Regions from separate parts of the Streptomyces sp. NPDC050997 genome, predicted to be linked through region 2. Evidence: riboswitches for the same ligand, from Rfam matches in the RefSeq annotation. Region 2 holds a riboswitch; each other region holds the start of a gene.
What was found. Region 2 has a riboswitch for cobalamin ahead of AB0H86_RS10935 (ABC transporter substrate-binding protein). Riboswitches for the same ligand answer to the same signal wherever they lie in the genome.
Positions count from the first base shown of each region.

Region 1 (7,582 bases), on a different contig from region 2:
GCGAGACGGCCGGTGCGCAGCCGCTCCGCGAGCCGGGCGCGCTGGTCGAACGGCATCCGCTCCAGCTCGCCGGGACCAACGCCCCATGCCCGCATCAGCGCGGCCTCCCCCCTCGCGGCCTCGGCGGCCTTCGCCGCCGCGTTCCGCGCGGCGACACGGATGCCGGGGACCGCCGCCGTGAGGGCCTGCGCGGCGTCCTGGGCGGCCTGTCGCGCGGCGGTCCCGGCGGCCTCGGCGGCTTTGATCGCCTGGTGTACGGCGTCGGCGGCCGGAGTCGGCACGGTGCCGGGCTCGTCGGTTTCGTCGGTTTCGTCGCCCCTGGTGGCCTCGGCCGCGGCCTGCTGGAGCGCCTCGCTCACGGCGGTCGCCGCGTCCTCGGTGTCCTGGCGGGCCTCCTTCGCCTGCTCGGCCAGTTCCTGGGCATACCGGGAGCGCTCCAGCATCCGGCGCAGCGCGGCGGCATGGGCGAGCACGGCCATGGCGGCGGCGTAGGGGTCACCGGCCGTCTCCCGGCGCAGCTCGGCGAACTCTGGTGACTCCTCCAGTGAGGTGATGACCTGGTGGTTGACCAGCCGGGAGGGATCCATCTCCGCGCGCTCGCGCAACCGCGGGCGGATCTTGTAGGCGGCCAGGAACACGTCGGTCAGGAGGTCGGTGGTGTGGTCGTGGCGCTCGTTCAGTTCCTCGGCCAGGTCGCGCAGTCCGGCCGACTGCTCGTAGGTGTCGCGCCAGGTGATCCGGTCGAACCGGTCCGCGACCACGGCTGCGGTGTGCCGCTCGGGAGCCGCGGCGGACAGGCCCAGCCACTTCCCGGCCGGGCTCGCCAGCTCGTCGAGCCTGCTCGGTGTCCCGCCCATGGTCCCGGTCCCTTCCTGATCCCCTCCTGGTCCGCCGGTGTTCAGAGTTGAGCCTGCACCGTGCTCGCGTCCACGCCGAGGGCCTCGGTGAGGACGCGGGCGCGGACGGCGCGCTGGCGGCCGGTGACCCGGTCGATGGCGGCGGTGGAGCGGCCGGCGCCCGCCGCCTCCGCGCGCAGCTTCTCCAGGCGCTTGCCCGCCATGGCGAGCCTGTTGTGGGCCTTCTTGATGACCCACTCGCTCAGCGCCTCGCGGGACTGCCCGGCCATGGCGTCGAGTTGGGCCTCCAGCTCCTCGATGGTGTCGGCCAGGTCGAGCGCCTCCTTGGCGTCGGGGTTGACCAGGTGCAGCACCTCGCGCTCGACGGTCGGGCGCTGGGCGGGGGAGTCCCACAGCACATGGGTCAGCACCGACAGGTCGCTCTCGGCGACCGCCGGACGGCCGTCGAGGTACGCGGACGCCTGGAGCAGGCCCACCGCCTGCCGCCAGCGGCGGTCGGAGGCGACGAGTTCCTTGCGGCGCAGAGCGGCCCGCAGTGTGCACATCGCGTCCACGATCGCGTCGGGGACGTCCACGGCCGGCACGGCTTCGGTCACCGCGTGCTGTAACGCGGCCAGTTCGATGGTGGTCCGGGTCGGCGCCGCCGGGCGACTGACGGCGGAGCGGACCAGCGCGGCGAAGTTCGAGGGGTCCGCGAGGTACCCGACCTCTATGCGCACCAGCAGCCGGTCGTAGATCGCGGCCGAATCCTCACCGCCTGGCAGTTCGTTGCTCGCGGTGATGGCCCCGATCAGGGGGCAGTGGATCGGCTCGCCGCCGCTCTCGGGGTGGTAGATCCGCTCGTTGAGGTAGCCCAACGTCTCGTTCAGCGCCGCCGTGGAGCACTTGAAGATCTCGTCGATGAACGCGACATGCGCGGTCGTGGCACGGCCGTCGTAGACCTGGCGGTACTCGCCCCGGGCCAGCGCGGCGACGTCGATGGGACCGAACATCCTCGTCGGCGCGGTGAACTTCGACAGGAGGATCTCCCAGTACGACGCCCCCTCGACCCTGCCCGTGAGCTCCCGGGCCAGCTCGGACTTCGCCGTTCCGGGCGGGCCGAGCACCAACGAGTGCCGTCCGGCCAGCAGCGTCACCACCAGCGTCCGCACCACGTCGGCCCGCTCGTAGAAACGGTCCGACAGCTCGTCGCCGATCGCCCGCATCCTCCTGGCCGTGTCCTGCGCGTCCATGCTCAACTCCTTGCCCGTGGCGCCCTGTTGGGCTGACGAGACGACCCCCTTGCCCGAGCAAGATAGCGGTCGACCCCGACACCGGAGCGCGGACATCCATCGCCCCCGGCGACAGACACAGGCACAGGCACAAGCACAGGCACAGGCACAAGCGAGCAGCGGGCAACGTCACGAGCGGCGGCCCCGCCGGAAGAGAACCTCACTCCTCCGGCGGAAAAACCGGCTCCCCGCTCCCCAGCAGCGTGATCATGATCGCTTCCACCGGGCAGCCCTCCGCCGCCGCGAGGATCTTCTCGTTGGCGTCGGCTTCCGCTCGGACGGGGCGGGACTGGCGGCCCGCGTCGAGGCGGAAGCCGTCGGGGGCGTGGTGGAGGCAGCTCGCGGAGCCGATGCACAGGGAGCGGTCGACCTCGATCTGCCAGCGGTCGCCCGCCCCCACGCTCGACTTCGCTCGCGCGGGAGGTGCCCCCATCGGTCAGCCCTCCCAGCCCGCCGGGAGGTGGATCATCTTGTGCTCCAGGTACTCCCCGTAGCCCTCCGGCCCGAACTCCCGTCCCAGCCCGGAGTTCTTGTAGCCGCCGAACGGGCCGAGCATGTCGAGGCTGAAGGTGTTCACCGAGTACGTTCCGGTACGGACCTGTCGGGCGATCTCGATGCCGTGCTCGACGTCCGCCGTCCACACGCTGCCGCTGAGGCCGTAGTCGGAGTCGTTCGCGATCTTCAGCGCCTCGGACTCGTCGCCATAGGGCAGCAGACAGATCACCGGGCCGAAGATCTCCTCGCGGGCGATCCGCATCGAGTTGTCGACGTCGCCGAAGAGGGTCGGTTCGACGTACCAGCCCCTGTCCTGGCCCGGCGGACGCCCGCCGCCGATGAGGATCTTCGCGCCCTCCTCCTGGCCGATACGGATGTAGTCGAGGTTGCGTCGCTGCTGGCGCTCGGCCACCAGCGGGCCCACCTGTGTCGTCGGGTCCAGCGGGTCGCCGACCACCAGCGCGCCGGCCGCCGCCGCGAGGGCCTCGGCGAACTCGTCGTAGCGCGACCGGGGCAGCAGGATGCGGGTCTGCGCCACGCACGCCTGCCCGTTGTTCATCCAGGCCGCCGGGACGATCCCCGCCACGGCCGTCTCCACGTCCGCGTCCGGCAGCACCACCGCCGCCGACTTGCCGCCCAACTCCAGTGTCACGCGGGTGAGATGGCGGGAGGCGACCTCCATGACCCGTCGGCCGGCGGCCACCGAGCCGGTGAAGGAGACCTTGTCCACGCCCGGGTGCCCGACCAGGTACTCGCTGACCTCGCGGTCCGCCGGGAGAACGGAGAGCACACCCTCCGGCAGCCCGGCCTCACGGGTGATCTCGGCGAGCAGATAGGCGTCCAGCGGCGACTCGGGCGACGGCTTGAGCACCACCGTGCAGCCGGTGAGCAGCGCGGGCGCGAGCTTGGCGGCGGCCACGAACTGCGGGACGTTCCAAGGGGCCACGGCGGCCACCACTCCCACCGGCTCGCGCCGGACGAGGATGCGGCCGAGCACGCCGTCGCGTGTCTCCTCGTAGGTGAAGTTCCGCGCGACCGTGATCGCCGAGTCCCACACCATCATCGCGCCGAGCGCCTGGGCGAGGACGCTCCAGGAGTACGGCGACCCGTTCTCGGAGGAGATCACCCGGGCGATCTCCTCGTGCCGCACGGCGATGGCGTCCTTGATCCGGGTGACCACCTCGATCCGCTCGTCCAGCGACATCCTCGGCCAGGGACCCTCGTCGAAGGCCGCGCGCGCGACGGCCACCGCCCGGTCCACGTCCGCCGTCGAGGCGTGCGGCACGCGTCCGATGACCTCTTCCGTGTGCGGGGAGATCACCTCGATGACGTCCGCGCCCAGGGGGTCGGTCAACTCCCCGCCGATGAACAGCTGTCCGTGTTCCACGAGCTCGGTCATGGCGACTGCCTCCCCGGAGCGGCTTTCTCTGACGGTTCATCAGATAGGGAACTGATACCAGTTCCACTCGGAGGAGTCCACGGGCGGGACACGGGCGGGACACGGGCGGGACAGGCACGAGAAGGTCGTCCCGGGCTCCCATCGAAACGCGTTCTAGTTATACTCGGCCTCCCATGGCCGGAACACGGCGATCACGCGGCGATTGGGGAGCCCATGGCGCAGGTGAACGACCACGGCGGCGGCGTCCGGTCCCTCAGGGTCCCCATCCCGGACAACCCCCTCGGCCACACCCTGGTGTACGTCGTCGACACCGACCGCGGCCCGGTACTGATCGACACCGGCTGGGACGACCCGGCCTCCTGGGACGCCCTCGCGGACGGGCTGACCGCCTGCGGCACCTCCCCCGACGAGATCCACGGCGTGGTGATCACCCACCACCACCCCGACCACCACGGCCTGTCCGGCCGGGTGCGCGAGGCGTCCGGCGCGTGGATCGCGATGCACGCGGCGGACGGCGCGATCGTACGGCGGACCCGATCGACCCGCCCCGAACGCTGGTTCACCTACATGACGACGAAGCTCGAAGCCGCCGGCGCCCCCGAGAACCACGTGGCGCCCCTGCGCACCGCACGCCACCGCCCGTTGCCCGGGCTGGCCCCCGCGCTGCCCGACCGGGAGATCGTCCCCGGCGAACTCCTCGACCTCCCGGGCCGCAGGCTGCGCGCGATCTGGACCCCGGGCCACACCCCGGGCCATGTCTGCCTGCACCTGGAGGAGGAGCATCCCGCCCGACTCCCGGGCCACGGCCGCCTGTTCTCCGGCGACCACCTGCTCCCCGAGATCACCCCGCACATCGGCCTGTACGAGGATCCCGACGACGCCACTGTCACCGACCCCCTCGGCGACTACCTCGACTCCCTGGAGCGCGTCGGCCGCCTCGCCCCCGCCGAGGTGCTCCCGGCCCACCAGCACGTCTTCACCGACGCGGCGTCCCGCGTACGGGAGTTGCTCACCCACCACGAGGACCGCCTCACCGGCCTGCTGACCCTCCTGGCCGAGCCCCTCACCCCCTGGCAGCTCGCCGAGCACATGGAGTGGAACCGCCCCTGGGAGCAGATCCCCTACGGCTCCAGGAACATCGCCGTCTCGGAGGCCGAGGCACATCTGCGCCGACTGGTGAAGCTGGGCCGGGCGGAGGCGGTCCCGGGGACCGAGCCGGTGACGTACGTGGCCGTGTGAGTACGTGCCCTGAGGTGCGACACCTCGCGTCCGTAGTGCTTCGTCACCCCCGGGCGGCCCCCGTAGGGCGTTTCCTACGGGCCGGTAGAGTAGCCAGGTCGTCATCACGCCCGTACGGGGGGAAGCCGGTGTAAATCCGGCGCTGGCCCGCAACCGTGAGCCGCCGTCGAAAGCGGCGAGCCGGATTGCCCCGTACGGACGTGACCGGCTCACGTGCACCGGCGACCGGCCGGTGTGCGGCACCGTCGAGGTATACGGAGCCGAGCCGCCGGGGTGTCCCGTGCTGTTTGACTCCCCTCAGGGAGAGGCACCCGCCGATCATGAACGTCCGCCGCAACGCCTCGGTTCTGGCCGCCGCCACCGCCGTGATCGGCGCCGTCACCGCGCCCGCCGTCGCAGCCGGCCCGTCCCCGTCCGCGAAACCCGCGCTCCCCTCCGGGCTCTACGGCAGCACCGACCCGACGTACGACGGCGTCTGGCGTCAGTCCCTCGCGCTGCTCGCCCAGCACACCGTGGGCGTGCGGCCCGCCGCTTCGGCGGTGGACTGGCTGACCGGGCAGCAGTGCGCGAACGGCGCCTTCGCGCCCTTCCGCGCGGACGTCTCCAAGGCGTGCGACGCCAAGGTCATGGTCGACACCAACAACACGGCCGCCGCTGTCCAGGCCCTCACCGCGCTCGGCGGCCACCAGGCCGCCACCGGCAAGGCCGTCGCCTGGCTGAAGTCGGCGCAGAACACGGACGGCGGCTGGGGCTACACACCCGGCGGCGCCAGCGACACGAACTCGACGTCCGTCGTCGTCGGCGCGCTGACCGCCGTAGGGGAGAAGCCCGCGCAGGTCAGGAAGGGCGGTCGGTCGCCGTACGACGCCCTGATGAAGCTGGCGTTGCCGTGCAAGGGCGCCGGTACCGGTGCCAGTGCCGGTGCCTTCGCCTTCCAGCCCGACAAGAAGGGCACGTTGGCGGCCAACGCGGACGCCACGGCGGCAGGTGTCGTGGGCGCGCTCGGAAAGGGACTGGTGGTCGAGCCCGCCGCGCGGGACGAGGCCGCCGCCTGCTCGGACTCCGGCTCGCTCGCCCCGCGGCAGGCCGCCGCCAACGGCGCCGCCTACCTCACCAAGGCGCTCGCGAAGGACGACCACCTCATGTCCGCCCTCCCCGGCGCCACCGACCAGCCCGACTTCGGCAACACCGCCGACGCCGTCGTCGCCCTCGCCGCGCAGGGCGGGGCCGGGCGGGCCGCCGGGCCCCTGAAGTGGCTGGAGCGGAACTCGTCGGCGTGGGCGAAGCAGAGCGGGCCGGCCGCCTACGCCCAACTGGTCTTCGCCGCGCACGCGACCGGCACGGATCCGCGTGACTTCGGCGGCACGGACCTGGTGAGGCAGCTCAACGCGACGGGGCCCGCCCCGCGGACGGCGACCGCGCGGTCCGGCGAGTCCGGCGAGAGCGCCGAGTCCGCCAAGGGCGACGACTCGGACAGCGGGAACATCTGGTGGATCGTCGGCGCGGGTCTCGCCGCCGGAGCGGGCATCGGCTTCCTCATCAGCGGCCGCAACAAGAGGAAGCGGCCGTGACCCGCCGCCGTGCCGGCACGTTGTTCGTGACCGTCCTGTTCCTCCTGGTGGGGGCCATGGGCCAGGCGCAGGCCGCCGGTTACCGTTACTGGTCCTTCTGGGACCGCGACGGCGACCAGTGGGCGTACGCGACCCAGGGCCCCTCCACCGCCCGCCCCTCCGACAAGGACGTCCAGGGCTTCCGCTTCGCGGTGAGCGAGGACTCCGGCGACGCGGCACAGCCGCGCGGCACGGCGGACTTCGGCACGATCTGCGCGGACTCGCCCGCGCGCGCCGGCAAGAAGAGGGTGGCCCTGGTCATCGACTTCGGCACGGGGACGGACGCCCCGTCCGGCGAGAGCCCGCCGACGCGACGAACGGCATGCGCCGTCGTCTCCCCCGACGCCACGACGGCCGAGGCCCTGGCCTCGGTCGCCAAACCCCTGCGCTACGACACCAACGCCCTGCTGTGCGCGATCTCGGGCTACCCGAGGACGGGATGCGGGGAGCAGGTGGCGACGGGAGGGACGCCGGGGGCCACGGCCGAGGAGCAGACCCCCAAGGACGAGAAGGGCTCGGCGGGCGGGGGGCCTTCCGTGGGCCTGTTCGCGGGGGTGGCCGTTGTCGCCGTACTGGGCGCGGCGGCGATGTGGCAGGCGAGGCGGCGCGGGGAGCGGCGCGGGGATGCGTCGTAGCCGCGAGTGGTCCGGCCGCCGGTACCAGCGCCGGGCGGTGCTGCACCCCGGTGCCTGGTGGCTGTGGGCCCTGGGC
Region 1 covers NZ_JBFAGK010000011.1:160,416-167,997, forward strand. The annotation lists gene AB0H86_RS25130 (VWA domain-containing protein) at 1-857, opposite strand, end outside; gene AB0H86_RS25135 (AAA family ATPase) at 899-2,089, opposite strand; gene AB0H86_RS25140 (ferredoxin) at 2,289-2,561, opposite strand; gene AB0H86_RS25145 (aldehyde dehydrogenase) at 2,565-4,022, opposite strand; gene AB0H86_RS25150 (MBL fold metallo-hydrolase) at 4,236-5,261, shown strand; cobalamin riboswitch at 5,352-5,471, shown strand; gene AB0H86_RS25155 (prenyltransferase/squalene oxidase repeat-containing protein) at 5,582-6,832, shown strand; gene AB0H86_RS25160 (SCO2322 family protein) at 6,889-7,506, shown strand; gene AB0H86_RS25165 (energy-coupling factor transporter transmembrane component T) at 7,496-7,582, shown strand, end outside.
Region 1: it holds a riboswitch for cobalamin, as region 2 does, so the genes downstream of both, AB0H86_RS25155 (prenyltransferase/squalene oxidase repeat-containing protein) here and AB0H86_RS10935 (ABC transporter substrate-binding protein) in region 2, are expected to answer to the same signal.

Region 2 (7,582 bases):
GGCGGCGAAGGTCGCGCGCGCGGTGTGCGCGGCGGCGGGGCCGATCGTGGCCAGATAGACGCGCGGCCTGGTTCCGGTGGCCGCGAGGTGGGCGTCGGAGCGGGCCCGCAGGGCCTCGTACGCCTCGTCGCGCCGCACCCGCGGAAGTCCGCCGGACGGCGGCTCGGGAGCCGCTTCGCGCTCCACGGGACGTTCGGCGAGGTGCGGGAACTCGCTGACCCCGGTGATGGGTTCGCGCCGCTCGGCGAGCTTCGCGCTGCGCGCCTCCCAGGTCTTCGCGAGGTCCTGGCCGAGACGGCCCGAGCGCAGGGCGGCGGCCTGACAGCCGATGCCCTCGATCCACTGGAAGAACTCCCAGCCCGCATGGGCGAGTTCGTCCGTCAGCCGCTCCACGTACCAGGAGCCGCCCGCCGGATCGATCACCCGCGACAGATGGGACTCCTCGACCAGGATCGTCGAGGTGTTGCGGGCGATGCGGCGCGCGAACGCGTCCGGCAGGCCCAGGGCGTGATCGAAGGGCAGCACGGTGACGGAGTCGGCGCCGCCGACCCCCGCGGCGAGCGTGGCGATGGTCGTGCGCAGCATGTTCACCCACGGGTCGCGGCGCGACATCATCACCGGCGACGTCACGGCGTGCTGCACCTGCGCCCCCGCGCCGGGCGCCCCGCACACCTCGGCGACCCGCGCCCACAGCCGGCGGGCCGCGCGCAGCTTCGCGACGGTGAGGAACTGGTCGGCGGTGGCCGCGTACCGGAACTCCAGCTGCGCACAAGCCTGTTCGACGGAGAGACCCGCCTCGGTCAGCTCACGGAGGTAGGCGACGCCGGTCGCCAGGGAGGCGCCCAGTTCCTGCGCGGCCGAGCCACCGGCCTCGTGGTACGGCAGGGCGTCCACGGTCAGTGCCCGCAGCCCCGGGTACTCGTCGGCGCACAGCCGCGCCAGAGCGGCGACCGGCGCGAAGTCGAACGCATCGCCGGTACGGGCCTCGTGGGCCAGCGGGTCCGCGCCCAGGTTGCCGCGCGCCGCGTGCTTGGCGACGCCCCGCTCCTCGTACAGGCCCAGCAACTCCCGTGCGGCGGAGTCGAGATCGCTCCCCGCGTCCAGGACGACGGGCGCGAGGTCGAGGTGGACGCCGTCGAGGACGCGGCCGAGGGAGCCGAGCGGGAGGCCGCCCGCCCCGACGATCAGCCACAGTGAGGTGACGCCGTTCTCCAGATCCCCGAGCACCGCGTCGCCGCCGGTCGCGGCGTGCCGTTGCCGGACGTCCCAGCCGCCGGTGATGCTTCCCTCGGCCCGGCCGCCCCGTACGAACGGGGGGAACCCGGGAAAACCAGGGAAGCCGGGCTCGGGCGTCACATCGCTCGCGGTGTACAAGGGGCGGGTGCGCAACCCGTCCTCCAACACGGTGGACAGGGCGTCTTCCGCTGCCTCCCCCGAGACTTCCTTGCCCGACTTGCGCAGGACGCCCGCCACCAGGCGTTGCCACTGCTCGTGCGTCGCGTCAGGGAACTCGGCGGCCAGGGAGAGCCCGTCGTCAGGCAGGACCGTCATGCTCGGATGCTAGGACAGACCGACAAAGGAGCGGCAGAGGACACCGCTGTGACCTTGCACTCCCCGCCACTGTGACCTGCGCTGCTCTGCCGGGCCCGGTCCCCGCGTGGCGGACGGACGCCCGGCCTTCCGCCGCCCCTCGGGCCCGTGTGACGACGTGATAATTTGCCCAGGCCAGTCAAGGGAATCCGGTGCGAATCCGGAACTGACGCGCAGCGGTGAGGGTGACGGGCGGGGCAACGCGAGCCACTGGACGACGGTCACATGTGACCAGGGTCCGGGAAGGCGCTCCGGCCGGGTGATCCCCAGTCCGAAGACCTGCTGGCGACCCGTACGAACGGGCCCCGCGACCGGGCCCTCGACGCCAGAGGATGTTCTGTGCCCGTCACCCGTAGAGTCCGCCGCTCCACCCTGCTCCTCTTGGGGGCGTTCCTCCTGACGGCCTGCGGCGGCTCGTCCACCGGGTCCCCCGACTCGGCCACCCCCTCGACGGCCCTCACCCTGGACAACTGCGGGCAGCGGACCACGATCCCGTCGCCGCCGAAGCGAGCCGTGTCCCTGAACCAGGGCACCACCGAGATCATGCTCTCCCTCGGCCTCGCCGACCGGATGGCGGGCACCGCCACCTGGACCGACCCGGTCATGAAGGGACTCGCGAAGGCCGACGCCCGGGTGCCCCGGCTCTCCGACAACCAGCCCTCCTTCGAGAAGGTGCTGGACACCGAACCCGACTTCGTCGCCGCGTCCTTCGCCTCCACCCTGAGGGAAGGGGGCGTGGCCCCGCGCGAGAAGTTCGAGGAACTGGGCGTGCCGACCTACCTCTCTCCCGCCGACTGCGAGGGCAAGGACAACAGCGGCGACGGCGACGGAGCCCGCACCAAGCCGCTGACCATGGACTCGGTCTACGGCGAGATACGAGACCTGGCGAAGATCTTCGGCGTCGAAGCGCGGGGCGAGAAGCTCGTCGCGGCACTGAGGACCCGGGTCGCGAAGGCCACCTCCGGGATCGACGCCTCCGACACCTCGGTCCTGTACTGGTTCGCGAACCAGGAGTCCCCCTATATGGCGGGCTGCTGCGGAGCCCCCGGCATCATCACCGAAGCGCTCGGCGCGCGGAACGTCTTCGACGACACGAAGGAGGAATGGCCGCAGATCAACTGGGAGACCGTCGCGGACCGCAACCCCGACGTCCTGGTGATCGGAGATCTCACCCGCGAGTCGCAGACCGCCGAGACCGCCGCGAAGAAGATCGCCTTCCTGGAGTCCAATCCCGCGACCAGGAGCATGGACGCGGTGAAGAACAAGCGGTACGTGCTGCTCAGCGGCCAGGCCATGAACCCAACGATCCGCACCGTCGAAGGCGTCGAGAAGGTGGCCGCGGCGCTGCGCGCCTACAGGCTCGCCGGGTGACGACCTCGTCCGTCACGGCCACGGTGCTGCGGACGGTGGCCGGCCTCCTGACGCTGGCGGGATCCCTCGCCGTGGCCATCACCATCGGCCCCGCGGACATCGGCGTCGGAGACGTCTGGTCGGCGGTGGCCGCCCATCTCGGCGCGGGACCCTCGCGGTTGAGCCTGATCCGGGACGGCATCGTGTGGAACCTGCGCCTGCCCCGCACCCTGCTCGCCGCCGTCTGCGGCGCCGGACTCGCCGTGTGCGGAGCGGTCATGCAGTCCCTGCTGCGCAACCCCCTCGCCGACCCCTTCGTCCTCGGCGTCTCCTCCGGAGCGTCCACCGGCGCCGTCGTGGTGGTCGTCCTCGGTGTGGGCGGCGGCGCGCTGTCCGTCTCCGGCGGCGCGTTCGTCGGAGCCGTCTGCTCCTTCGCCCTGGTGCTGCTGCTCAGCCACACCCTCGGCGCCACGACGGACCGGGTCGTGCTGGCCGGAGTCGCCGCCATGCAACTGTTCTCCGCACTCACCTCCTTCGTCGTGCTGACGACCGCCGACGCCGAGACCACCCGGGGCGTCCTGTTCTGGCTGCTCGGCTCGCTCGGCGGCGCCGACTGGAACGACGTGTGGCTCTGCCTGGCCGCCCTGGCGACCGCGCTTGTCGTGTGCCTCGGATCCGCGCGGACGCTGGACGCCTTCGCCTTCGGGCAGGACGCCGCGGCCTCGCTCGGAGTCTCTGTGGCCCGGACCCGGCTGGTGCTGCTCTGCGTCACCGCCCTGTTGACCGCCGCCCTGGTCAGCTCGGCGGGCGCCATCGGATTCGTCGGGCTCGTCCTGCCGCACGCCGCCCGCGCCCTCACCGGCCCCGGACACGCGCGGCTGCTGCCGGTGACCGCACTCACCGGGGCGGTGTTCCTGGTCTGGGTCGACACCCTGGCCCGTACCGCCCTCGACCCGCAGGAGATACCGGTCGGCGTCGTCACCTCCCTGATCGGCGTCCCGGCCTTCGTCCTCATCCTGTACCGCACCCGAAGGGCGCCCCGATGACCCTCAGCGCCGACCGTGTGTCCCGCACCGCCGCCGGACAGCTGATCCTGGACGGGGTCAGCTTCACCCCGATCCCCGGGTCGGTCACCGGTCTGCTCGGCCCCAACGGCTCCGGCAAGTCCACACTCCTGCGCCTGCTCGCCGGCGTTCTCACCCCCACCTCCGGTGTCATCACCCTCGACGGCCACCCGCTGCGGGGGTTCAGCCGCCGAGCGGTCGCCCGCCGCCTGGCGGTCGTCGAACAACAGGCGGACACCCAGACCGAGTTGACCGTCCTGGACGTCGTACGCCTCGGCCGTGTCCCGCACCGCCGCGCCTGGACCCCCGTCACCCCGGCCGACGAGAAGGCCGTACGCGCCGCCCTGGACCGCACCGACCTCACCGAGCGGGCCGACCGTCTCTGGCACACCCTGTCCGGCGGCGAACGCCAACGCGTCCAGATCGCCCGCGCCCTCGCCCAGGAACCACGCGAACTCCTCCTCGACGAACCCACCAACCACCTGGACATCCAGCATCAGCTCGACCTGCTGACCCTCGTCACGGAACTCCCCGTCACCACCGTCATCGCCCTGCACGACCTGAACCTGGCGGCGATGTACTGCGACCGGCTCGTCGTGCTGAACGAGGGCCGGGTGGTGGCGGCGGGCAGCCCTGCCGAGGTGCTCACCGAGGAACTGATCGCCCAGGTGTACGGCGTGCGCGCCGCCGTGACCCCCGACGCTCCCGGAGACCGGCCACACGTACGGTTCCTCGGCACGCTCCCGCGAGACGTCGTGGGGTCGGCCTGACGCCGGGACGTTGTCGTCCGGGGACGCTGGCGCCCCGGGACGTTTCCGCCCCGGGGCGCCGGCACCGAAGGTCAGCTCTCCGACGAGACCGCCCGGCGCTTGACCAGCCACCAGGCCCCGCCACCGAGCACCAGCAGCACGACGACGATCACCCCGACCAGGGCGCCGGAGGACATGCCGTCGTCCTCATCGGCGGCCGTGTCACTGGCAGCCGGTGAGGAGTCCGCTTTTGTCGCCTCGGCGGACGGAGCGGACGGAGCGGACGCTGCCGCGCTGGGCGTGGCGCTCTGCGATGGACTGGGCTCCACCGGCTTGGCGCCCGGGGCCGCGGCCTTCAACGTCAGGACCGGGGCGGGCTGTTCGGGCTCCTTGCCTCCGGTGGGCAGTTCGATCCACCGGGAGATCTCCCCGTCGCTGTAGGTCTCGACGGTCTTGAAGGCGAGTTGCTTCGCGTCCGGCAACTGCCGGACCTTGATCTTGTGCTCGGCGTCGATGCCGGACTTCAGGGCGGGGCCGCCGACCGTGTAGCCGTCGTCGGTGGCCGTCAGCTTCCAGCCCTTGGGGCCCTCGTCGAGGGTGACGTCCGTGGGGGCGATGCCCTTGGGCAGTACGACACGCAGTTCGCGGAAGCCCGCGGACGCGGACTCGGCCTCGGAGACGAAGCTGAGGGTGACGTCCTTCGCGAGCGCCTGGGCATGGTCGGCCTCGACCTCCGCGTGCGCGGCGGCCGGCGAGGCCAGGGCGAGCGCGGCTGTCAGCGCGGCGGCGCCGGCGAGGGCGACACGGCGGCCGGCATGGGCCACCAGGTGGGTGGACAGGGGCGCAGTTGACGGGGACACAGGGGAACTCCTTGCTGGAACGGAACGGGAGAATCCGGCCCTGAGGACTCCGGGGCCGGTGGGTGACGGGAAGGTGCTCCCGCCGCGGTGGCCCCCTGCGAACCACCGCGTGCTCCAGTACCTCCTGCTGTGCGTGCGCCGCCCTCACGCGGGACAGCCACGTCCGCCCGTCGAACAGCCGGGACACCGACCTCTCCGGGTCGGCCACCAACCGCGGCAGGACCTGGGCCAGGGCGGCCATCGCGACCCCGGCCAGCGTGCGCAGCGTTTCGAGCGCCGCCGCCATCCGGGCGTCCGCCCGGTGCAGCAGCCAGGCCACCACCAGCGCGGCGACCGTGTGTACGACGGTCATCGCCGCCCCGGCGTGATGCCAGGCGTGTCCGTCCCCGGCCGCCGACATGTGCCCGGCGCGCATCGCGTGCCGTGGCATCGCCGTCGAGGCGTCACCGTCGGCGTAGGAGAGGGCGAGATGCAGCACTCCCTGCACCGCCAGCGTGACCACGATCGTCGCACCCGCCGCATAGCGGCGACGGGCCAGTGGCCACACCATCGCGAACTGCGCCGCGACCAACCCGGCCGACAGCCGCCACGGCACCGTGCCTTCGGCGACCGCGTGGTGCCCGAACGTCGCCAGCACGGTGCCGAGCACGGCGAACAGGCCGGCCCGCGCACACGTTCCCGCGCGACTGGCCGGACCCGCTCCGGCAGTCCAGTCCCATGCCCGCACCGAGGGCATGCTCACGCGACGAGGCGACATGGTCGCCCATCATCCCCGACCGTCCCGGTCACCGGGTCCTCGGGGCGGTCGGACGTTCGCCGTCGCCGATCCGGCCGGTGGAGGTCGCGCGCGTTCACCTCGTCCTATACGGCGGACCGGGCAGGTCGGTTCACAGAGGGGCGGGTACACGCGGCCACCGGAACGGGCAGTGCCGGCCCGTCGCGGAAACCGACCCCGCGAGCCGACATCCATGGCGTCCCTGTCCCCCGGCATCAGAAGGGCCCTAGGGTCGGCGGTATGACCGAGGACTCCCTGCGCTCCGTCACCGTCGAGCGAATCAGCACCGGCCACTTCGTCGCGACGAACGCCCGCGGCGCCACGATCAGCTTCGGTACGAGTTCCGGTGCTCCCGGGGACACCGCGTTCACCCCGGTCGAGCTGTTGCTCGCCGCGATCGGAGGGTGCTCGGCGGCGGACGTCGACGTCGCCACCAGTCGCCACGCGGAACCCACCAGGTTCTCCGTCGCGGTGACCGGCGCCAAGGTCAGTGACGAGCTCGGCAACCGGATGACCGACCTCACGGTCACCTTTTCCGTCGCTTTCCCGGACGGTGAGGGCGAGGGCGAGGGCGAGGGCGAGGGCGAGGGCGATGGCGCTGGCGCGGACCGGGCCCGGGCGATCCTTCCGCGAGCGGTCAAGACCAGCCACGACCGGCTGTGCACGGTCAGCCGCACGGTGGAGATCGGCACGCCCGTCACCGCGACGATCGAGGACGCCTGACCTCGCGGACGGACCCGGCGACGCTCACTCCGGCCGGGGCGTCGAGAGCGTCCCGGTCCCCGGCGACAGGCGCGGCAGAGGTCCTCAGAGCCGCGCCGATCCGGGCTCTGAGGACCTGCTCGCGCTGCTTCACAGTCCGCTGAGATTCTCCGCGGGCTCCATCATCTTTCTCCGCGCGACCCCGGGAACGGATTCTTCCGCCGTGCCACGGTGCGGAACGAGGACGCGGCCCACGATCACGGCGTAGAACAGGCCGGAGGCCAACACCAGTGCGAAGTCGGGCGGGTACAGGGTGAGCATGCGCCAGACCGAGACGCCCACCCACAACAGGGCCGTACCGCCGCTCCAGACCCGAACGCCGATGCAGAAGCGCCGGTTGGTGTTCCTGCCCGCGGCCGCCGAGCCGGTGGGCCGCCAGGCCTGGCGCCTGCCCCGGGCGATGTCCCAGATGGCGAACAGGTGCGCCCAGCC
Region 2 covers NZ_JBFAGK010000004.1:209,100-216,681, forward strand. The annotation lists gene AB0H86_RS10930 (methylmalonyl-CoA mutase subunit beta) at 1-1,551, opposite strand, end outside; cobalamin riboswitch at 1,710-1,892, shown strand; gene AB0H86_RS10935 (ABC transporter substrate-binding protein) at 1,930-2,961, shown strand; gene AB0H86_RS10940 (iron chelate uptake ABC transporter family permease subunit) at 2,985-3,986, shown strand; gene AB0H86_RS10945 (ABC transporter ATP-binding protein) at 3,983-4,774, shown strand; gene AB0H86_RS10950 (DUF1775 domain-containing protein) at 4,846-5,613, opposite strand; gene AB0H86_RS10955 (OsmC family protein) at 6,629-7,111, shown strand; gene AB0H86_RS10960 (glycosyltransferase family 2 protein) at 7,241-7,582, opposite strand, start outside.

Region 3 (7,582 bases), on a different contig from region 2:
CAACCGCCCGAGGGCCATCAACGCCCTGAACCACGCCATGGTGCGCCGTATCGACGACGCACTCACCGCATGGGCACACGATCCGGCCGTGGAGGCCGTCGTCGTCACCGGCGCGGGGGAGCGTGGCCTGTGCGCGGGCGGCGACATCCGTGCTGTCCACGATGACGCACGCGACGGGGACGGCACCGCCTCGGCCGCGTTCTGGCGGGACGAGTACCACCTCAACGCCCGCATCGCCCGCTACCCCAAGCCGTACGTCGCCGTCATGGACGGCATCGTCATGGGCGGCGGTGTCGGCGTTTCCGCGCACGGCCGCGTCCGGGTGGTCACCGAACGGTCGAGGATCGCCATGCCCGAGACCGGTATCGGGTTCGTGCCGGACGTCGGCGGCACCCACCTGCTCGCCCTCGCCCCGGGCGAACTGGGCACCCACCTGGCGCTCACGGGGGCGCACATCGGTGCCGGGGACGCACTGCTGTGCGGGCTCGCCGACCACTACGTACCCTCCGTCTCACTCCGGCAGTTCGTCGACGACCTCGCCGAACTGCCCGTCCGGGACGCCCTGGACCGTCACACGCGGCTGTCGCCGGAGGGGGAGTTGGCCGGCCACCGGGAGTGGATCGACACCTGCTACGCGGCTGACACGGTCGAGGAGATCGTCCATCGGCTGCTCGCCCAGGGCGACCCGGCCGCGAAGGAGACCGCGGAGACCCTGCTGTCCAAGTCGCCCACCGCTCTCAAGGTCACCCTGGCCGCCCTGCGCCGCGCCCGGCGGCTCGGCCCGCTGGAGCGGGTGCTGGAACAGGAGTACCGCGTCTCCTGCGCGGCCCTGACCACCCCCGACCTGGTCGAGGGGATCCGCGCCCAGGTCATCGACAAGGACCGCACCCCGCGTTGGTCGCCGGCCACCCTCGACGAGGTGACCGACGTCGACGTCGAGCGCTTCTTCACCCCGCTCGGCGAGCGTGAACTCGCTCTCCCCGGGCCGGAAACCACCACGTAGTGGCCTGAAGCGGCGGCCCGGTTCCGCCATCGGTGACCGGCGAACGGTCGGTGATCCGGGTCACCTGGCGGGCGAGAACGGCGTCACGCCAGGTGGTGCGGTATTGGCCATGGACCCGACACACGGTACCGTCGCTGTGATATTGACGACGGCATCGGAAGCCGGTGAGAATCCGGCACGGTCGCGCCACTGTGGACGGTGCCCCCCGAGGGGGCGCATCGCGAGTCAGACCCGTGGCCGTCGTCATGTGCACCACCGAGATGGGACGCGAACTCCCAGAGGAGGCCCTGCCATGGCGCAGCATGTCGCCCAGCCGACAACCACCACCCCCGTCGTTCCCGCCAAGCTCCCACTGAAGGCCATCGCCCCCTGGGCGGTTTTCTTCGGCATCCTGATGCTGGTCCTGCTGTACTTCGTCGGCGCCGAACAGGGCGCCACCTCAGTCGTCTCCGGCGAGAACGTCCACGAGTGGGTTCACGACGCCCGCCACCTCCTCGGCTTCCCCTGCCACTGATTCGAGGGACGCCGCACACCCATGAACTCCGCAACAGTAAGAAACCTGCTCGTTCGGGGCATGCTCGCCGGCCTTGGTGCCGGCGTGCTCGCCCTGATCGTCGCCTATTTCCTCGGTGAACCGAGCATCGACAGCGCCATCGGCTTCGAGGAGTCCCACGCCCCCGCCCACGAGCACGAGGTCGAACTCGTCTCCCGCTCCCTGCAGTCCACCGCGGGCCTGGCCACCGGCGTCCTGATCTTCGGGGTGGCGTTCGGCGGCATGGCCGCTCTCGCCTTCTGCTTCGCGCTCGGCCGCGTGGGCCGATTCAGCCCGCGGGCCACGGCGCTGCTCCTGTCGGGGGCCGCGCTGCTCGCCGTGTACGTCGTGCCGTTCCTGAAGTACCCGGCCAACCCGCCCGCGGTCGGCGACCATGACACCATCGGTCAGCGCACCACGCTGTACTTCCTGATGATGGCGCTCAGCGTGCTTCTCGCGATCGCCGCGGTGATCGCGGGCAAACGGCTCGCACCGAGGCTGGGCACCTGGTACGCCACCGTCGTCGCCGTGCTCGGCTTCGCCGTCGTGATCGGGCTGGCGTACGCGTTCCTGCCCGCCATCAACGAGGTGCCGAGCGACTTCCCGGCCGCCCTGCTGTGGCGGTTCCGCCTGTCCGCCCTCGCCATGCAGATCACGCTGTGGGGAGGCTTCGGCCTAGTCTTCGGCGAACTGGCCGAACGGCTGCTGCACCCGAAGCCGGCCACGGTGTCCGCGGGCACGGCGGTAGCCGCCCCGCAATGACCTGACCGACACGACGAGAGGGCCCGCGGAACCGTCCGGGGGCCCTCTCGCGTTCTTCGGGTTGGCAGTTCCGGCCGGGGGCTGCGACCGGGCAGGCGCGATACCCGGTGCATGCACGGCATCGCGCGGCACCGCCGAGGCCGTACCGGCGGACGCGGACACCGATTGCCTGCGCTGGGCGATCGCGGCGCTGCCGCGCCGTCACCGGGGCACGGCGTCATGAGAACCCTGTTGAGTCAGCTCCACTCAATGGTCCGCGACCGCCCCGACGGAGTCCGGCGGGTGCCCGAGCCGCAGGTTCCAGCGGCCGCCGCGCCCACTGATCGTGGTGGCCGTCAGCGGTGGCACGTCGAGCCGCCAGAAGGCCGCCGAGGGCGCCCCCAGCACGTGGACCACCGCGGCCCGCACCACCTCCGGCTCGACGACGGCGAGCGTACGGCCGCCCGTGTCCTGGGACGCCGCCAGCCAGCGCGTCACCCGCCCGCACATGTCCTCCACGGACTCCCCGCCATGGGGCGCGGACTCGGGATCGGCGAGCCAGCGGGCCACCGCCTCCGGCTCACCGGCGCCGACCTCGGCCAGGGTCAGGCCCCGCCAGCGTCCGACATCCAGTCCCGCCAACTCCGCTGATTCCGCGCCGTCGAGACCCAGTGCGGCAGCCGTCTCGCGACAGCGCACGGTGGGAGAGACCACGACACGCACAGCCGCCGGCAGGGATCCGGCCACGGCACGGGCCCGCTCCGCCCCGCCGGCGTCGATCGAGCCCCCGTCGTCGAAGCGGGCCTGACGCAGCGACGAGCTCATCGCGGGCGAGACGAAGGTGACACGAGCGGTCACGTGGTGGCTCCTCCTGCTGCGGTCATGGGTATGGAACCCCACTTCTGGACGCCGAGCGCGCGCCCCAACTCGCCGACCGCGCGGTCGAGTTCCGCGACCGCGACCGCGACCGCGACCGCGGCGGCGACGTCGTCGAGCGCGACGGAGGCGCGGAAGCCCACGAAGCGTCGAGTGCCCCACCGCGCGCCGCGTCGGTTACGCGTCGGCCTTCGCGGGCTGCTCCTCGGACTTGGCCGGTGCTGCCTGCTTCGGCGCGTCGGGGGCGGTGTAGAAGACGGACGATCCCTGCTTCGAGCGCTGCGCCTGGCTCTTGGCGACCAGCCCTTCGAGTGTCGTGCGCACCACGGTCGTCTTGACGCCCCGCTCGGGGTGGGCCTGGTCAAGGGCGGTGGTGATCTCCGCTGCCGAACGCGGTTCGTTCTGCTCGACGAGGTGACGGCGGACCAGGTCGACGAGCGTCGGTTGGGCCGACTTCGTGGTTGCGGGCTTCCCCGCGGCCGACTTCCCCGCGGGCTTCTCGGCAGCCGACTTCCTCGCAGGCTTCTCGGCAGCAGGCTTCCCAGCGGTCGTCTTCACCGCGGCCGGCTTCTTGGCTGCGGCCGGACCGGGCTGAGGGCCGGTCTTCTTCGTCCGTGTCCGCTTGCCCGTGCCGGACCCGGTGGCCGGCTTCCTGCGGGGAGCGGGCACCGCGACGCTGTCCGACGGGGCGGCGGGCGCCGCGGATGCCGGCGCTGTGCCGATCGCCTGCTGGATGTTGGTCAGAACCGTGTGGTCGGCCTGGATGGCTGCCAACTGTTCCTGCAGCGCGGCGATTTCGCCACCGATACGGTCTTGCTCCTTGGCGTTGCGCTCGAGGTCGGCGGCCACTTGAGCGGTGTACTGCGATGTCAGTTCGGTGACTGAGGCGTTCTGCGACATGGGTGCACACAACCTTTCCTCGGCTTGGGGCCGAAGTCGAATGGACTGCCACACGAGCGTGCTTCGGGCGGATGCCTGCTGGGCGGCAGTCATGTACAAGGCGCGGGGCCCTGTCGTAGCGATAGTACGGACAACAAGAGCGTGTTGTTCTCCTCACGCAGGTCCCAGCACTGACATGAGTGTTCTGCGGGGCGATGACGGGACCCATACATGTGAGTCGTCCACCTGTCCCGGCACCTGTCCCGGCGCCTGTCCCGGCGCCTGTCCGGCGGACCATGCGCAAGGCCACGGTGACTGACACACATATCCGGTGTGCGAGGATCCCTCCGCAGGTGGCGATGACCGTAGCGGTGACATCAGTGGGTGACGCAGGCCACAGGAACTCCTCCCGGGTCGCGGAGAGAAGTGGTCGTGAGGGATTCAGAAAATGATGTGCGCCGCCGTGTGCGGGAGGGGGACCGTGAGGCGTTCGCCCAGCTGTACGACGAGTTCGCCCGCGCCGTGTACAACCACGGCCTGCGCTTGACCGGCGACTGGTCGACGGCCGAAGAAATCATGTCCGACACGTTCCTGACCGCGTGGCGCACCCATGAACGCGTGCAGGAGGACGGTGGCTCCCTGCTGCCCTGGCTGTTGGGCATCGCCACCCACAAGGCCGACAACGCCCGCCGGGGAGCGCGCAGACGGCAACTGTTCCTGGCCCGTCAACCGCAGCCACGTGTGGAGGAGGACTTCGCACCCCGGACGGTCGGACGCATCGACGACGCACGGTACCTGCGTGCCGTCCAGGCCGCCCTGGGCCGACTCAGACGACAGGAGCGGGAGGTACTTGCCCTGTGCGTGTGGTCCGGCCTGGACTACCAGCAGACGGCCGAAGCCCTGGGCATCGCCGTCGGAACCGTACGTTCCCGACTGTCACGTGCCCGCAGGAAGCTCGCCCACCTCGCGGCAGAAGACCGGGAACCACCCACAGCCCGCGGAGAGATGACAAGTGCGGCCGCGATCGCGGCCCTGCCCGTACGGGAGGAGCTCACATGAACGACAAGGCCACTGGGGCCTCCCCTGAGCGGCACGGCGACCGCGACGAGATCGCCCGCCTGCTGCCGGCCCCCGCCGACTGGGACCTTCCGCGCGAGCAACACCTTCGTCACAAGGACCTCTTGATGCATCACATCGACCACGACCAGGTCGCCCCTGCCCGGCCGGCCCGTCGGCTGCTGCGACCCGCGGTGCTGGCGCCGGCGACCGCTCTGGCCCTGGCCTGCGCGGTGACCGCGGGAATCACACTGACCGACGGTGACCGGGGGACCGCCGGCACCGCATCGCACCGTGCGGCCACGGACATGCAGCCGGCCGCGGCGCTCCTGGAGCGGATCTCCGACGCCACGGAGACGCACGCCGACCTCACGGTGCGCGACGACCAGTTCGAGTACACCAGGGAGAAGGGCAACGGGGCCGACCTGACCAGCGGGAAGGCTGTCCTCGGCCCGCTGGTGGACCGTGAGGGGTGGCTAGCGCAGGAACCGGGGCCCCTGCGGAAGCTCGGCATGATCCGGGAGGACGGTGAAACCCTCCCCATCAACGCCGAACTCGGTGACATCAACGGCACACCGGCCGGCTTCGGCCGGCCCACCTACCACTGGCTCAGCTCCCTGCCCACCGACCCCGACAAACTACTGGCCTATCTGTACGCCAACACCCCGGCCGCGGAGAGCCGGGAGCGCGACCAGGCGGTGTTCGAGGAGATCGGCTCCCTGCTCGGTGGGATGATGCCGCCCCGTACCGCCGCCGCCCTCTACCGGGCATCCGCGAAGATCCCCGGCGTCACCCCGGCCCCCAAGGCCCGCGACGCGATCGGCCGCCAGGGCCTCGGGATCGCCCGCGACGACACGCGCTACGGCGTCCGCACCGAGTGGATCTTCGGCAAGAAGGACTACTCCTTCCTCGGCTCCCGCACCTATCTGACCAAGGACGCCCCATACGCGAAGGCCGGCGCGCTGCTCTCCAGCGTGGCCGTACTGGAACACGCCGTCGTCGACAAGGTCGGCCAACTGCCCGGCGACGCGAAGCGCACACAGAACAAGCGCCAGAACTGACCGTTCGGCCGCCGGAGGCGTGTGCCCCGGCCGCCGGCGGCCACGTGGGCGGCGATGGTTCGCAGGACCAACGCCTCAGCGCGCGGCGGCACAGAGCCGCCGCGCGCTGAGGCTCAGGCCCCGGTTCGCTCCACGGGAATCCACAGCTCCGCGTCCGCTTGCGCCGCGTCCTGCGACAGTTGGGTCCGCAGGATCTCGGGCCCCGGCCGGCTCCGGTACGGATTGGATGGGAACCACTGGGTGAACACGTCGCGCCACAGGTACTGGAGTGCCTGCGGGAACGGCCCGGAGTTCTCGAAGACGGCCCATGTCCCGGACGGGACGGTGAGTGAGTCCATGTCCTCGGGCACGGCGGCGCGGGTCACCACGCCGTGGTAGTAGTCGAGTTCGGTTCCCTCGGCGCGGCTTTCGTCGAGGTTGTCACTCACCGAGACGATCCCCTTCGGCGCCTGATCGGACAGGCTCTGGATCCGCTGCAGCGTCTCCTGGCCGATGCCCCGGATGAAGGCGGCGATGGCCGGGTTCATCCCCTCGTGTACGAGGGGGACGCGCGCCTTCCTGCCGACCACACGGAATTCCTCCTTCTCCACGACCCTGTACCGCATGCTGCTGCTCCCTTCCACGATGAGGCGGAAGGACATCCGGGGCTGTGACTGCAGACTCGCACCGACCCGCCTGGCCTCGCCGGGACCGACGCCGTGCATCGCACGGAACGCACGCGCGAACGCCTCCCCCGAGGTGTAGCCGTAACGCACCGCGACCTCCAACAGCGTCCGCTCCCCGGCCAGCACCTCGGCACCCGCGAGCGTCAGCCGCCTGCGCCGGATGTACTCCGACAGCGGAATCCCCGCCAACGCGGAGAACAGCCGCCGGAAGTGGTACTCCGACGTCACCACGATCCGCGCCAGGTCCGTCACCTCGATCCGCTGATCAAGATGGCACTCGATGTGCTCCATGGCCTGGTTGAGCCGCTCCAGCACCCCGGTCCCCTTCCCTTTCGATCACTCACGTTAGGAGGAACCCACCCTGCCGGACCCGACATCCCGTGCCCGGTCCGGTCGGGTACACCAGACCCCGACGCCCCCGCGCAGGTCTACGCCGATTCCCGTAGCGGCGGCCTGCCGGGCCGGCCAGGGTGGCACGCGGGGCTACCGTCGGCGGCATGGACGCTGATCGCCGAGGCTGGCGCGAGTGTTTGCTGAGCGGGGCGGTGTTCGCCGTCTGCATGGCCGGCACCACGCTGCCGACTCCCCTCTACGGCCTCTATCAGGAGAAGTTCGGGTTCTCCGAGCTGACCGTGACCGTCGTGTACGCGGTGTACGCCTTCGGGGTCATCGGCGTACTGCTGCTGGCCGGCAATGCCTCGGACGCGGTGGGCAGACGGCCGGTGTTGCTGGCGGGCCTGGGATTCGCGGCCGCCAGTGCTGTCTGCTT
Region 3 covers NZ_JBFAGK010000003.1:644,779-652,360, reverse strand. The annotation lists gene AB0H86_RS09700 (enoyl-CoA hydratase/isomerase family protein) at 1-1,003, shown strand, start outside; cobalamin riboswitch at 1,110-1,260, shown strand; gene AB0H86_RS09695 (CbtB-domain containing protein) at 1,296-1,517, shown strand; gene AB0H86_RS09690 (CbtA family protein) at 1,539-2,297, shown strand; gene AB0H86_RS09685 (histidine phosphatase family protein) at 2,544-3,134, opposite strand; gene AB0H86_RS09680 (hypothetical protein) at 3,131-3,295, opposite strand; gene AB0H86_RS09675 (hypothetical protein) at 3,330-4,052, opposite strand; gene AB0H86_RS09670 (RNA polymerase sigma factor) at 4,485-5,090, shown strand; gene AB0H86_RS09665 (CU044_5270 family protein) at 5,087-6,148, shown strand; gene AB0H86_RS09660 (AraC family transcriptional regulator) at 6,262-7,128, opposite strand; gene AB0H86_RS09655 (MFS transporter) at 7,311-7,582, shown strand, end outside.
Region 3: it holds a riboswitch for cobalamin, as region 2 does, so the genes downstream of both, AB0H86_RS09695 (CbtB-domain containing protein) here and AB0H86_RS10935 (ABC transporter substrate-binding protein) in region 2, are expected to answer to the same signal.